DNA from 2 places in the Acidithiobacillus acidisediminis genome. Region 2 is predicted to be linked to the other one. Evidence: riboswitches for the same ligand, from Rfam matches in the RefSeq annotation. Region 2 holds a riboswitch; the other holds the start of a gene.
The links. Region 2 has a riboswitch for fluoride ahead of M5D89_RS04160 (hypothetical protein). Riboswitches for the same ligand answer to the same signal wherever they lie in the genome.
Positions count from the first base shown of each region.

Region 1: it holds a riboswitch for fluoride, as region 2 does, so the genes downstream of both, M5D89_RS11085 (respiratory chain complex I subunit 1 family protein) here and M5D89_RS04160 (hypothetical protein) in region 2, are expected to answer to the same signal.

Region 1 is NZ_JALQCS010000001.1:2,200,618-2,207,836, forward strand. Features, by position in the region: gene M5D89_RS11060 (proton-conducting transporter transmembrane domain-containing protein) at 1-399, opposite strand, end outside; gene M5D89_RS11065 (NADH-quinone oxidoreductase subunit B family protein) at 386-1,180, opposite strand; gene M5D89_RS11070 (hydrogenase large subunit) at 1,190-2,671, opposite strand; gene M5D89_RS11075 (proton-conducting transporter transmembrane domain-containing protein) at 2,680-4,143, opposite strand; gene M5D89_RS11080 (hydrogenase) at 4,145-4,825, opposite strand; gene M5D89_RS11085 (respiratory chain complex I subunit 1 family protein) at 4,835-5,776, opposite strand; fluoride riboswitch at 5,828-5,891, opposite strand; gene eno (phosphopyruvate hydratase) at 6,172-7,219, shown strand, end outside.
Region 2 is NZ_JALQCS010000001.1:809,081-816,299, forward strand. Features, by position in the region: gene tnpC (IS66 family transposase) at 1-1,005, shown strand, start outside; gene M5D89_RS04120 (hypothetical protein) at 1,054-1,524, shown strand; gene M5D89_RS04125 (hypothetical protein) at 1,555-1,755, opposite strand; gene M5D89_RS04130 (hypothetical protein) at 1,766-1,960, opposite strand; gene M5D89_RS04135 (histidine phosphatase family protein) at 2,028-2,621, opposite strand; gene M5D89_RS04140 (class I SAM-dependent methyltransferase) at 2,621-3,877, opposite strand; gene M5D89_RS04145 (HEAT repeat domain-containing protein) at 3,933-4,358, opposite strand; gene M5D89_RS04150 (DUF190 domain-containing protein) at 4,355-4,672, opposite strand; gene crcB (fluoride efflux transporter CrcB) at 4,694-5,071, opposite strand; gene M5D89_RS04160 (hypothetical protein) at 5,090-5,512, opposite strand; fluoride riboswitch at 5,561-5,623, opposite strand; gene M5D89_RS04165 (mannosyltransferase family protein) at 5,760-6,983, opposite strand; gene M5D89_RS04170 (class I SAM-dependent methyltransferase) at 7,119-7,219, shown strand, end outside.

The sequences.
Region 1 (7,219 bases), 1.4 Mb from region 2:
GCCGCCGAAACTCAAAAACTCCCAGGCCATCAGAAAAGAGACACCCTCCTGCAAACCGGCAACGCCGAGACTGCCCAGCAGGGCAACGGCCGCGCCGGCCATCCAGATGGTGGGGTTTTTGGCGCGACTGGGGGAGAGAAAGGCCGCCAGCGCCGCCAGTCCACCCCAGAACAGCAGCCAGGCCGCAGCGGGCTGGAGCTGCCAGGTCACGGCAATATCGCCCAGCGACCACAGCGCCCCGGTCGCCGAACCGTCCGGCAGGCAGGAGGCGTTGCCAATCAGCATCGCCAGTGTACCCACAATCAGGGTGATCCGCGCCAGCCAGCCCTGCCGCAGCACACCGAGGGCAATGGTCAGAACCAGGAGCAGAGCAGCGATGCAAAAACTATCCAGCACCATAATGGCCTCCCTGAACCCGTTGCGGCATCCGTTCCAGCAGCAGGAGCAGTGCATGAATAAGTGCCGCTGGATTGGGCGGGCAGCCCGGCAGCCAGACATCCACCGGCAAAAGTTCATTCAGTCCAGAGCCACCCGCGTAGCCACCGTCCATGGGCGCACCAGAGACCGCGCAGGTGCCCGTCGCGAGCACCATGCGCGGTTCCGGCATCGCCTCCCAGGTGGCCAGCAGCGGTTCGCGCATGGGCGCCGTTACCGGACCCGTCACCATGAGTAAATCCGCAAAGCGCGGCGATGGGGTAAAAAATATGCCCAACCGATGGAGGTTGTAGAACGGATTGTCGAGGGCGCTGATCTCGGACTCGCAGCCATTGCAGGAGCCCGCATCCACATGACGAATGTGCAGGCTGCGGCGCAGGCTCCGTGCCACCCGCGTGCCCAGTTGCTGTCCTTCGGGGCCATCCAGTGCCGCAGTCCAGATCAGGTCTTCGCGCCGCCGCACGCCGAAGGCCCAGTCATAAGAGCTGGTCATCGCCCCTTCCGGACAATCCTCCACGCAGCGCTGACAGACGATGCAGCGCCCGTAATCGACCACCACTGTGCCGTTGGCGACGGTGATAGCGCCCGTGGGGCAGGCGGCGGCGCAAGTATTGCAGTCGCTGCGACAGGCAGCCGGGTCCCAGCGCGGCATACCCAGCACGCCCTCCTGCCCGTCGGGACCGCGCTGCGGCCAGCGGGTCGCGGCTTTACCCGCTTTTAATCCTGTCCAGGTCCATACCGGCATTTTGTCCTCCTAACGGTCGCAACCGGCGATGGTGAGGCCAAAACTGGCCTCATTGATGGCGTAGTCCATCATGTTGGTGCCATGCACCGTGAGCGGGAACACCCGCCAGTTGGAAAATGAGGGTGATTTGATCTTCACTCGTTCGAGACGGCCATCGCGGATCCGCACGCTGTAATACAGCGAGCCGCGCGGCGTTTCCGTCCAGCCCAGGCCTTCCTGCTGTCCCTGTGGCACGGTGTATTCAGCGCGCACCGGACCCACCTTGAGGCGTCCGGAGGCCTGCATCAGCAGGGCGATAGCCTCGCGCAGGGATTCCGCGCGAACCTCGCTGCGGGCCATGGCGTCGCCCTTTTCGCGCACCGGCACATTAAAGCGCAGGTGGCTGTAGGCGGCGTAGGGATGGTCGCGGCGCAGGTCCCGGTCCAGTCCGGAGGCACGGGCCACCGGCCCGGTAGCCCCCTGATCAAAGGCGGCTTCCTTCGATAAAATTCCGGTGCCCATCAGGCGGTCGAGATGGCTGGCGGTTTGGTGCAGGCGGGTCAGATAGGCTTCACCCTCGTTGACAATGTGCTCCAGCGCACTCGCCAGGTGTTCTGCCCGGAGGTCCCGGCGCAACCCGCCTATGGTCAGCAGGCTGCGCAGGAATCGCGACCCGGTCAATTGCGCGGCCACCTGCTTCACCCGCTCCTCCAGCAGAAAGCCCGTCGCCGAGCCCACTTTCAGCGTCGTCGTCTTCGCCAGCAGGCCGAAATAGTGGAAGTGATTGTAGAGGCGCTCCAACTCCGCAAGAATCACCCGCAGCAGTTGTGCTCGCGCGGGTACTTCGATACCCCAGGCGGACTCCACGGCCTGACAATAGGCCAGGGCATGGCAGACACTACCGACGCCCGACACCCGCTCCGCCAGGAAAACGGCGGCGTCTGCCGGTTGACCGGCAAAGCGTGCTTCCATCCCGCGATGTTTGAAGAACAGCCGGGGATGGTAGTGGAGGATGGCCTCGCCGATGTAAGAGAAGTGAAATTCCCCCGTCTCCACCACATCGGCCCGTATTGGCCCCCAGTAGAGATCTTGCACCTGGTCTCCCCGCACTTCCGGCATGGTGGGTGGTGCATACGCACCGCTGAGGTGGCCTTCCGGCCCCTCCCGCCCCAGCGGCGGGCGCGGCAGCGAAAATCCCTCGTGAATCACCAGGGGATAGGGCTCAGGATGCCCCGTAAAGGTCAGACCACCGAGATCCTGCATCTCCCGCTCATACCAGCCGAGCAGGGGGGCGACGGCGGCCAGGGACGGCCAGGTTTCCTCCGCACGCAACTCCAACAGCAGAAAAGGTGCCCGGTTGCCTTGGCTGATCAGATAGCGCACAAGACAGACACCATCCTCCCAGTCATGCCAGGCCATCTGAAAGCGCATCCCGGCGGCTATGCAGTCGGTGGCGACCGCCGTGAGCTCCGCTGCCGATATCTGGCGCCGTTCGCAATCGTTATAGGTCATGGCCGCACTCATGGTTGCACCCGAAAAGCCTGCTGAAAGAAATGCCACAGCCCTTCCGGCCACCACAGCCCAAGTACCAGAATCGGTACAAAGGCCAGCCACATGGGCAGGGTATTCCAGACGGACAGCCTGAGGGTTGGGGCCGCGCCGGGCTCCGGTTCCGGCCCCCAGATCATGCGCCGGAAGTGGTTCATGAAGGCAATAAAAATAAGGATCAGCAGAGTCGCCATCAGCCACACGGCCCACGGATTGGCACTCAGGATGCCGCCGCGCAGAATGGTGATTTCCGAGAGGAAAAGCCCGAAAGGCGGCGCTCCGGTAATCGCTACCGCCCCCAGCAGCCAGAGCGCGCCACTGACCGGGTAATAACGCAATACCCGTCGCATCTGGCTCATGGACTTGGTGCCATAGGCGCGCATCATGTTGCCAGCGCCGAAAAACATCATGGATTTGGTCAGGGAATGGTTGATCATGTGATACATGGCCCCGGCGAAGGCCAGGGGACCGCCGAAACCGAAGCCGATGGCCAGCACTCCCATGTGTTCCAGGGAGGAATAGGCGAGCATGCGCTTGGCCCCATCCTGCCGGACGATGAACATTCCGGCGATGAAGAGTGAAATGACGCCCAGCACCAGCAGTGCCGTATGCCCCATCACGCTATAACCACCGCTATCGACGATGGACAGAAACCGGTAGATGCCGAGCAGGGCGATATTCAGCAACGCCCCGGAAAGCATGGCGGAAACCGGCGCCGGGCCTTCGCTGTGGGCATCGGGCAGCCAGGTGTGCATGGGTGCCAGACCCACCTTGGTGCCGAAGCCCACCAGGGTGAGCAGAAAGGCGAGAAAGAGCAGCGTCTCCGGCACCTGCGGCGCCACTTCCCGTAGATTAGCCCAGGTCAGGGCATAGGTCGGTCCTAAGGTAAAGGTGCCACCCCAGTAGAAGAGAATGATGCCGAGCAGCGCCAACGCCAGACCCGCGGAAACGATGATCAGATACTTCCACGCCGCCTCGATACACTCCGCCTCGCGCTCAAAGCCCACCAGAAAGGCGCTGACGATGGTGGTGAAGTCGATGGCAATCCAGAAGATCCCGGGGTTGTTCATCAGCGGCGCGATCAGCATGGTCAGGGCAAAACTCGCTTGCAAGGCATAATACTTATGGAGCCGGGGTTTTTCTTCCGGCAGCAGGCGCATGTAGCCAATGGCATAAATGGATGCCAGCAGATAGACCAGACCCACGCAAAACAGTACCCAGGCCCCCAGCGGGGTGAGCAGGATCAACTGGGCACCGGTCACCAGCGTCTTGTCGGGCACCGCCACCAGCATCGCCAGGGTGAGTCCGAAAACTACGACGGAGTTGCCGAAGTTGATGTACTCCGCCCAGTGTGGACGGCGGATCGCCAGCATCAGCAGGATGGCCACTGCGGGTATGATCCACAGTGCTGCGATGAGTGCGTCGAAATTCACCATCTCAGCCCACCAGCTTTTGCAGGCCGCGGCTGCTGGTGGTTCCGGCGTGTACTTTGAGGAGGCGCACCAGCATGCCGAAGGCCATGACAATGATCAGCAGATCGAAAATGATCACCAGCTCCAGGAGGTCCGGCATGCCAGGCACCAGAATCTGCGAGCCGAGAAAAATGCCGTTCTCAATCACCAGCAGCCCCAGAATATGGCTGATGGCCTCGGAGCGCAGGATCATCATCAAAAAGCCGATGAGTTTGAGGCTGAACATGCAGGTCAGGGCCAACACCGCGATATTGTCGGTCAGGTGTAGCGCCACTCCTAGTTGTCTTGCGACTTCATAGGAAAAAATCACCAGCGCCGCGCCGAGGACCATGCTGGAGGAAGGCTTGAGCAGCGGGGTGAACTCGCGTTGAATATCCAGCCGGTTGACCAGTCGCAGCACCAGATAAGGGAGCATGGTCCCGCGAAAAATCGCCGTCAGAACAGCGATGATGTAGAGTTCTGGATAATGCCCGTAATAGCCGATGGAGGCGGAAATGGCCGCGATGGTCCAGGATTCCGCCGCAAAAGCATAAACATGATTCTTCAGCCAATGGGATGCCAGCATCACGAAGGACAGCACCAGCGCCAGAATCGCCAGCAGACTGAACAGGGAAGCGGCCAGGGGACCCAGATGAAAGATCAGCATCGCACCCTCCTAAAGCTGATCAGCCACGATGGCCAGCACGGCAAAGAGAAAGGACAGCGCCAGCGGCTCCTGATAACGGTAGAAGCGTAGTCGCGACTGCAGCGTGTCCACGGCCACCATCACCAGCCCCACCGCGCCATATTTGGCCAGTATGATAAGCAAGGCGAGCAGCACCGAACCCAGGCTGCCCGTCGTGGACAATCCCCACGGAAAGAAAAAGACGTTGAGAAAAATGGTGTAGAGCAAAAACTGCTTCATCCAGCTTGCCCACTTCAGCAGGGCCAGCAATGGCCCGGAATACTCCAGAATCCGCGCCTCGTCGATCATGTAAATCTCGTAAGGGATGGTGGAGTGGATGGGCAGGCGGTCCGTTTCCACCGTCAGCAGGATGAAAAAAGCGAAGATCAGAAAGATATGCGCCGGGCTCCAGTAGGCTACCGGATGCTGCGCCAGCAGGTGATTGGCGACGAAGGGCAGCATGGAGTGATCGAGAAAAGTGATACCCACAAAGACTAGGATCAGGGTTGGTTCGGCGAGGATGGCGAGCATCACCGCGCGGCTGGAACCCAGTCCACCGAAGGGCTGACCCGTATCCAGCCCGGCCAGCAGGATGAAAAAGCCACCAAGGGTCAGGATGAGTCCGCCACCGAGGATATCCCCCATATCGGACAGGGGCAGGGGGAAATTGGTCAGCACCGGAATCAGCATCGGCACGATGAGCATGGCGGTAAAAGCCACCACCGGCGCCCAGAAAAACACCCAGGACGCAGATTCCGGTATCAGCAGAGTTTTGTGGAAAAGTTTCCAGAGATCCCGATAGGGCTGGAAAATGGAAGGACCCTGTCCGCGCTGAACGCGCTCTTCCATGGTGACCATGAAGCCGTGCAAGAGCGGTGATAACAAAAACACCGTCAAGACTTGTCCACACTGCAAGACGATATCGCCGAGCATGCCTTCCCCTTTATATGGCTTCCAACTCCCCACCGCCCGACCTTGCGGTCAGGATCAGTAGCAGTCATTAGCCTATAAAGGCGGTTATTGGGCGGACTCCATCGCCACTCGAATTGCTTATGGTAGTAAAGAGTGATGGCCGGGTCAAGCAGTAAAAAAGTAATTTAAAATAACGTGTTACAATTAACATATAGTGCTTCATTCAGTTGTGCCGTTACTCGCACGTTCGAGTGCTTTTCGGAACTGGGTTTCCATAGATTAGTGATGATGACATGCTGCGCGAGATTCACAGTGCAGTTGACCTACCTCAATTAACCCATGTTTGACACCCTACTAATTTTTCTCGTTTACTACCGATAGTTGCGCCACGCAAAATCGGCGAGACAGGAGCATTTATGGACAGCCGTATTGAAGACATCATCGCCCGCGAAATTTTGGACTCACGAGGGAATCCCACGGTGGAAGTGGAAGTATTTCTGGTCGATGGAACCCGCGCCCGCGCGGCAGCACCTTCCGGCGCCTCCACCGGCAGCAAGGAAGCCGTCGAGCTGCGCGACGGCGATGCTCACCGCTATGGCGGCAAGGGTGTAGAAAAAGTCATTCGGAACATTGAAGAAATCATCGCCCCGGACCTGCAGGATCTGGATGTCCGGGAACAAAAGGCCATCGACGACACCCTCATCGGCCTGGACGGCACTGAGAACAAAAGTCGGCTGGGCGCCAATGCCCTGCTCGGCGTTTCCATGGCCTGTGCCCGTGCTGCCGCTGATTACAGCGATCTGCCCCTCTATGCCTATCTGGGCGGCCCCGGTGCCACCCGTCTGCCCGTCCCCTGCTTCAATGTGCTCAATGGTGGCGTGCATGCCCACTGGCAAGGCGCCGACTTCCAGGAATGCATGCTGGTACCCTACGGTGCCGGCAATTTCCGTGAAGCCCTGCGCTGGGGGGCGGAAATCTACCATGCCCTGCAATCTGTTCTGCTGGGAAAACATCTCTCGGTCGGCATCGGTGATGAAGGCGGTTTTGCGCCGATGGTATCCTCCAACCATGAATCCTATGATTTGTTGCTGGACGCCATCCGTAAGGCGGGCTTTGAACCAGGCCGGGACGCCGGCATCGCCATCGACCCCGCCTCCTCGGAGTTCTTCAAGGATGGCACCTACCAGCTACGCACCGAGAAGCGTGCCATCAGCAGTGCCGAAATGGTGGCCTACTACGAAGAGATCGTCCGTAACTACCCTGTGGTCCTGCTCGAAGATGGTCTCGCCGAAAACGACTGGGAGAGCTGGAAGTTGCTGAATGAAAGGCTCGGCGGCGTCATCGAACTGGTCGGCGACGATATTTTCTGCACCAACCCCAAAATCATCGCCCGCGCCATGGAAGACAATATTGCCAACGCCACCCTCATCAAACTCAATCAGATCGGTACGGTGACCGAGACCA
Region 2 (7,219 bases):
CTGTACCACTTGCCGCTCTATCGGCAGCATCAGCGGATGGTGGCCCAAGGCCTGCGGGTCAGTCGCTCTTGGCTCACCGATCTCGTGCAACGGTCCATTCTGCTCCTGTCCCCCATCTATACGGCCCAGTTTGAGAGCATTCGCCAGTCTCGCGTGCTGACTATGGACGAGACCCCCATCAAGGCGGGACGCCGGGAAAAGGGCAAGATGCACCAAGGGTACTTCTGGCCGGTCTTTGGCGATGCCCAGGAGATCTGCTTTCCCTATGCCGAAAGCCGGGGCACCATCCACATCCGGGAGCTCTTGGGCCCCTTGGCGCCGGGTACGGTGCTCCTGAGCGATGGCTATGCCGCTTATGCCCGCTTCCAGAAAGAAAACGCGGGGCTGATCCATGCCCAGTGCTGGGCCCACAGCCGACGGGAGTTCGTGCGTGCCGAGGCCCACGCCCCGGAAAGGGTGGCCGAGGCCCTGGAGCAGATCCGGGCGTTCTATCGCGTCGAAGATGAGATTCGCAGCCAAGGATTGAGCGGTGCGGACAAGCGGCACTATCGCTATACCCATAGCCGCCCCCGGGTCGCCCAGTTCTTCACTTGGGTCGAACAGCAGCTGACGGATACGGCCTTGCTACCCAGCAATCCCTTCACCAAGGCCCTCGCCTACGTCCACAGTCGCAAGGGGCCGCTGCAGGTCTTTCTGGAAGAACCTGACGTGCCCATCGACACCAACCACATCGAGTGCCAGATCCGACCCATTCCCTTGGGGAGAAAAAACTGGCTCTTCTGCTGGACTGAACTTGGTGCAGAGCATCTCGGTATCATCCAGAGTCTGCTCAGTACCTGCCGCCTGCAGGGGATCGATCCCTACGATTATCTCGTAGACGTCCTGCAGCGGGTCGGTCAGCATCCGGCCAAGGACGTGGCCCAACTCACCCCTCGTCTGTGGAAAGAGCACTTTGCCCAGGCACCCCTGCGCTCCGATCTGCACCGCTTCCAGCAACACCGCTGATTCCACCGCCCACCTCAATCCCGACCAGGCAATAAGCCATCCTGCCTCATGCCAATGGAGGGGGGAAGAACGCCGCTGAGAGACCGGTTACGGCGTGGTGCCGCTGGACAATTGCGCGTCGGTAACGCCCGCTGGCGCCGTCACTGCGAGCTGCGTGCTCGCGCGAAGTCGGTTTTTCATTTTGATGTGCCGGGTTCCGTGGCCAAGTCCACCCATGCCGGCCTGCCTTGGCTGGCGCAGTTGCGCACGGTGCTGGGTGCGACTGTGCATTGGTGGCCCTTTGATGGTTGGACGCCACCGCCGGCAACCCATGTGGTAGCAGAATGCTACCCTTCCCTGTGGAGTGGCCGTTATTCGCGCGAGGGACGCAGCCCGGATCAGCAGGATGCGTATGCCGTGGCGGAGTCCCTGCGTTTATTTGATCAGCAAGGCGATTTGGCGGACTACTTCCACCCCGTCCTCAGCCCAGAGGAAGCGCAAGATGCCCCCTTCGAGGGTTGGATTTTAGGGGTGCGCTGAGCCGTAGGTTAGTCCGCTTACGTTGGGGGGCTAGAGGTCGTGCGCACCGCTATACTCGTAGCGGGTTGCTCCCGAGGGAGACTCGGCGCTTTCGGGTAGGAGCTTACGCAGTTCTGCCCCTGCCGCACCGACGATTTTGGCGTTCTTGTCGAGTTCTGCAGCAACTTCGCGCGCTTCGTCCATGCGCATTTCCAAGACGGTGCTCTCGGCATCTTCGCTTACGATCTTCATCTTCCCCTCCTCAATCAAATACGCCTTTGGGTTGTTGGAAATGGTCATCAATACGGTAATCCTGCTCGCCCAGAAGGTATGCCATATCCAGCGGCACCGAAGAAAAGTTCTCGGCATGTTTGATGATCGGTTCCACAATCTTGTTCAGATCTTTCTTCTGGAATTCAATACGAATGGTCTCTTTTGGAGAATCCACCAGTTTCATTATTCACCCTCCAATTTGCCTAATCTACTTTAAGTATAGTTCAATTTTCGGGTACTGATGACGCGTGCTACATGCGCGTATCGAGCCGCTGATTCCACAAGGTAATCGCCGGACTGGTATGTTCCCAGCCTAGACGGGAAATACTCGCTGCATCCAGATGCAAATGGTCTCCAAAATCCAGACCCAGGCCCAGCCAGCAGCAGGCCAGCGCGCGCAGGATATGCCCATGGGCAAAGCAGAGGATGTGCTCGTGGCCAGCAGTTCTCCAATCGTGCAGAACCTGCTGGCAACGGGCTTGAATCTGTTCCCGACTTTCTCCCTCGGGGGCGCCACAGCGGAAGATGGTCCATTGGGGATCTTCCTGATGGATTTCTGGCGTGGTCTTGCCCTCGTAACGACCATAGCGCCACTCGTGCAGACCGTCGTGGATTTGGGGCGCGAATCCGGCCAGGACGGCGGTGTGATGGGCGCGACGCAGCGGGCTGGAATAGATGCCGTCAAAATGGTGTTTGCCACGCTCAAAATATTGCCACAGGGCCTTGGCTTCTTCCCGCCCCTGAGCGGTGAGGTCGATATCGGTAATGGAGGTGTGCCGCCCGGAGGCGGCCCACTCGGTCGTGCCGTGGCGCACGAGGGTAATGGATTGTATCTGCTGTGCCATCAGACCTCCCCCCAGTCGGGTTCGGCTAAACGGAATGGATCGTTGTCAACGTACTGATACCGCCGTTCCCAGGGGCGGGGGGTCAGCTCCTCGCCGCTCTGCTTGACCGCCAGCACTTGGTGCAGCGCTGACCAGTTGCGCCAGAAGCCGTAGGCGCAGCCCGCCATATAGATGGCCCAGATGCGATAGGTCTTGTCGCTGACCAGGGTCAGGGCCTCAGCCTTGCGCGCTTCAAGACGACGTACCCAATGGATCAGGGTCTGGGCATAGTGCGGGCGCAGGTTCTCCACATCCAGGACTTCCAGATTGGCTCCAGCCATGTCCCGCACCACGCGCCAGAGATGGGGAATCTCCCCATCGGGGAAGACGTATTTGTCGATGAAATCGCTGCCCGAGTGATGATCTCCATCGTCGTCTTTGGATGCAGCGGTGATGCCATGATTCATGACCCAACCCCCCTCCTTCAGCACGCGCTGGATGACATCGAAATACTCCGGCAGCTTGGCCCGCCCCACATGCTCGAACATGCCAACGGAGCTGACCTTGTCGAAATGCTCCCGCTCGGGAATGTCGCGATAATCCTGCAGGCGAATCTCCACCTTGTCGGCCAGACCCTCGCGCTCCATGCGTGCCTGAGCAAAGGCGAACTGTTCTTCACTCAGGGTCACGCCCACGCCCTGGATGCCGTAATGCCGGGCCGCCCAGCTCAACAGCCCGCCCCAGCCGCAGCCGATGTCGAGGAGCTTTTCGCCCGGCCGCAGATGGAGCTTGCGGCAGATGTGGTCGAGCTTTTGCTCCTGGGCCGTGTCGATGTCTTCTTCTCCCGTCTTGAAGTAGCCGCAGGAATAGACCAAGTTGCGATCCAGCCAGAGTTGGTAAAAATCATTGGAGACGTCGTAGTGGTAGTGGATCGCCTCTTTGTCTTTGTTCTTGCTGTGCAGGGCCTTGCGGATGATCCCGGTCTTGGAACTTTTTTTACTGGGAAAGGCGTTACTGAGACCTTCGGCGACCGCCAGGATGTCTTGGTAACGTCCCTCGATATCGATGTCGCCCTCTACATAGCCCTCGCCCAGCACGTCCAGGGCGCTCCCCATAAGCAGGCTGGTCACCACCTTGGCCGACTTGAGATGCATGGTGACGATGGGGTTGTCAGCGAAGTCATAGGCGTGGCCATCCCAAAAAACAAGCCGCAGGGGGAGTTCATGTCCGCCCAGGCCTTTTTTGACGTGATCGAGAAAGTTCTTGCGTAAATCCACTCAACTCTCCTTTTTTGAATCCGTGAAGCCAGTGTGTTGTCTGCGTCCTTTCAGTTTAGTTCTTGTCCTGATGGGATGGGATGGGATGGGATGGGATGGGGCCGCGTGCCAGTATCTGCCGAGCGGCTTCGCGCACGGCATGTGTGGGATGATCCCTCAGACGTTTCAGGGCTTGTTGCCGATCGCTGTCGTCGGGGAGATGGGCCAGGGCCTCCACCACCGCCAGACCCTGCACCACATCCACCGCGGACTGCAGTGCGCATTCCGCCAGAGGCAGGGCAGCGGCCGGGTTGTGCTGGTTCTGCAGGCTCAGGATGGCCCCCATGCGAACCTCGGGATGGGGATTGCGCAAGGCCCAGACCAAGCGGTCGAAATAGGGCGTATTGCGCTCCCATGCCTCAATGTCGCGGCCACAGGCCGGACAGCGCACGCTGCCGATGGGGATCTCGGCATAGCAGAGGGGGCAATAGTGGTGATTCACGGACAACCGCAATCCGCTTCCCAGCGTAGGATGTGATTGACAGGCACCAATTCCTGCAGATGGGGCATGACGGCGTCCACGGTCTCGGGCTCGTCAAAGAACTCCAGCACCAGGGGCAGATGGACATTCAGGCGCAAGATGTCATCTGCGTGCACTGTGCCCTTGCTACCAAAGCCCGCAATGCCACGGAAGGCCGTTACCCCATGCACCTTGTATTGGTCATGGAGCATACGGAAGATTTCTTCCATCAAATTATGCCCGTCGTGTTTATCCCCTTCCTTGATATAAATCCGTACCACCGATACCGTCGTCATGTTTCACCTCACAAAAATGGTTCAGATACTGCGCGAAATCCAACCCCCGGCAAATGTCGCTGCCACACACAGAAACAACGATGCGAACATGTAGATCAGTGCTTTTGCTGATTCCCCATTTTCAAAGAGCACCAAGGTCTCCAGAGAAAAGGTAGAGAAGGTGGTGTACGCCCCCAAGCCCCCCGTCAGCATGCCGGTGCGTAGTTCCGGGTTAATGGAGATGCGCTCCAGGGTCTCGAAGAACAGAAATCCCATAATAAAACAGCCCATCACGTTGATGCTCAGGGTGGCCCAGGGAAAATCGCGGCCAAAGACGGACTGGACGAGAAGGGTTTGGCCATAGCGTGCCCAGGCACCAAGAACGGCAAAAATCGCTATGAATCCGAAGGTGGCGTACATGATAAGAAGTCTCCTGCTTCAAATATAGAAAACACTCGCAAAGATAACGATCAGCAGCATCCCAATATAGCCCAAATAGACATTCAGAGAGCCATTCTGTAGTACCAAACCAATACGATCGCTGAGGAATTGCACAATACGTACTGCAGGGCGAAAGAGCCAAGGACCAAAAACCGGTACCTCGCTGTCATTGAAATGCAGTTCGCGGACAAAATACTCGCGCCCGCTATGGGATCGCTCCAGGCGATTTTCCGGTCGGTAGACAAAGGGGCAAGAGACCCGCAGGGCGTTGGTGACGGCCAAGGAAGTCACGGCATTTTCCGCAGGAATCTGGCGCAGCCCGCGGCCCCAGACCGGCACCCGCCGCCGTTTAATCATGGTCGCCAAGGCAATGGCAGCCGTCAGGGCCCGGGACACCTGCAATACGATGTTTTTGACCATACCTCCCCCCTGCTTTCGCAAAACAATCTACCTGCCCCGCCAGCGCGGGGGTGGGTAGAAGTCATTAGCCACAAGGGGCGGTTCCAGGCGGACTTCATCGCCTTTTTTTAGGCTAGGAGAGCGCGGCGTTTGTGTCAACGGAAATCTTGCGAAATTTACGGCGCCGCAGCACCGCACCCAGGGAGTGCATCAAACATCAGGGAGTTAGCAATCTATATGCTTTGCTTATGATTCGTTCCGTATGGAATCAAAAGGCCCAGTGTCCAGAAACAAAAAATGCCGACTGCAAGAATAGCGCTACTGCGCTGAAGCCTAGCGCGACATAACCGGCCTGCCGACGCCAAAGCAGCAATCGTCCGGCCAGGAGGAAGAGCGGAAGATTGAGATACAAGAGCCGGTACGAAGAAACTGGACCCTGCGACGCACCCTGAAACCACAGGTAGGCAATGACCAGCACCAGCGTCAGCCATGCCCAGGCCCACTCGCGGCGCCAGAGGAACAACAGCAACGCCAGCAGATTGATGGCCAAGGTGATGGCATTCAGCAGAAAATACACAGAGCGCGCCGGGTTCAGCACCGTGACCTGTCCGGCCAGGGCCTGCCACATTGGGGTGTAATCCGCTCCCCAAAAGGGGTAGAGCTGGAGGATATGCAGCAGCTTTTGGCCGGGGGACAATTCGCCCAGGTAGGATGCATGTCCATGGATGAAGGCCAGGGGCGCATGCAGCGCCAGATATTGATAGACGATGAAGGCCAGTAGGCCGCTACAGGCCAGGATGCCCAGCAACAACGATTCGCCAAGGCCGCGCCAGTGTCGATCTCGCCAACGTTCCACGGCCAGCAGTAGCCACAGGGCAAAGGCAAAAAAAGCCATCAAGGGGCCGCTGGCGCTCCCGATCCCCAGCCAGAAAGCGCTTTTGCCCTGCTCGCCGCGTCGCCAATGGATGAGGGCGAGCAAAGCGAGGGCATTCATGAGACTCGTAGGGTAGTCACTGGCGAAGAAAAACGCCGCCGGATACAGCGCGTAGGCCCAGCTTGCCCAATCCGCGCCTACCGGCCCCAGGGCCTCGCGTGCGAAGCGATGGAAAAGAAAGAGGGAAAGAATTCCCGTCGCAGCAGCGAGCAAAATCCCCAGGGGCGCCAAGGGCAGGGGAAAAATCTGACCCAGCGTAGCCAGGAGAAAGGGATAGAGTGGGAAAAAGACAATATTTTGTCCGACGGGGGAGTGTGCCTGGTAACTGTAGCCGTGACGGGCGATATCCAGATACCATTTGGCATCCCAGTTGACTAAGCTCGCGCCCAAGGGACCTGGCACAAGATCGAGCCCACGGCTAAAAAAATAGTAGCCGCAAAAGATGCCAAACCAGATCACCAGCGCCGCCAGCAAAGCGCGTCGCAAGACCGGGCTGATCCCTTCTGTTGCCGCAAAGCGCGGGCTTTTTTTCACCACCAGGTTATTTGACTGGGCCAATGTCCGAGCCTGTCTCCCCAAAAGGACCGCTGGCATGGTAGCGCTGGCAGTGAGGCGGGACAATTGCCCATGCGCTACGCTATGTATATCCGCCCGCCTGGGGTAGGTGAAGGAAATGCCACGAGGGGTACACCAATGCAAAGTAAATCCCATTGGGAAGAGGTTTATAGCCACAAGGCCGATACCGCCATGAGCTGGTTTCAGCCGCATGCAGAGACCTCACTGTGCCTGGTCGA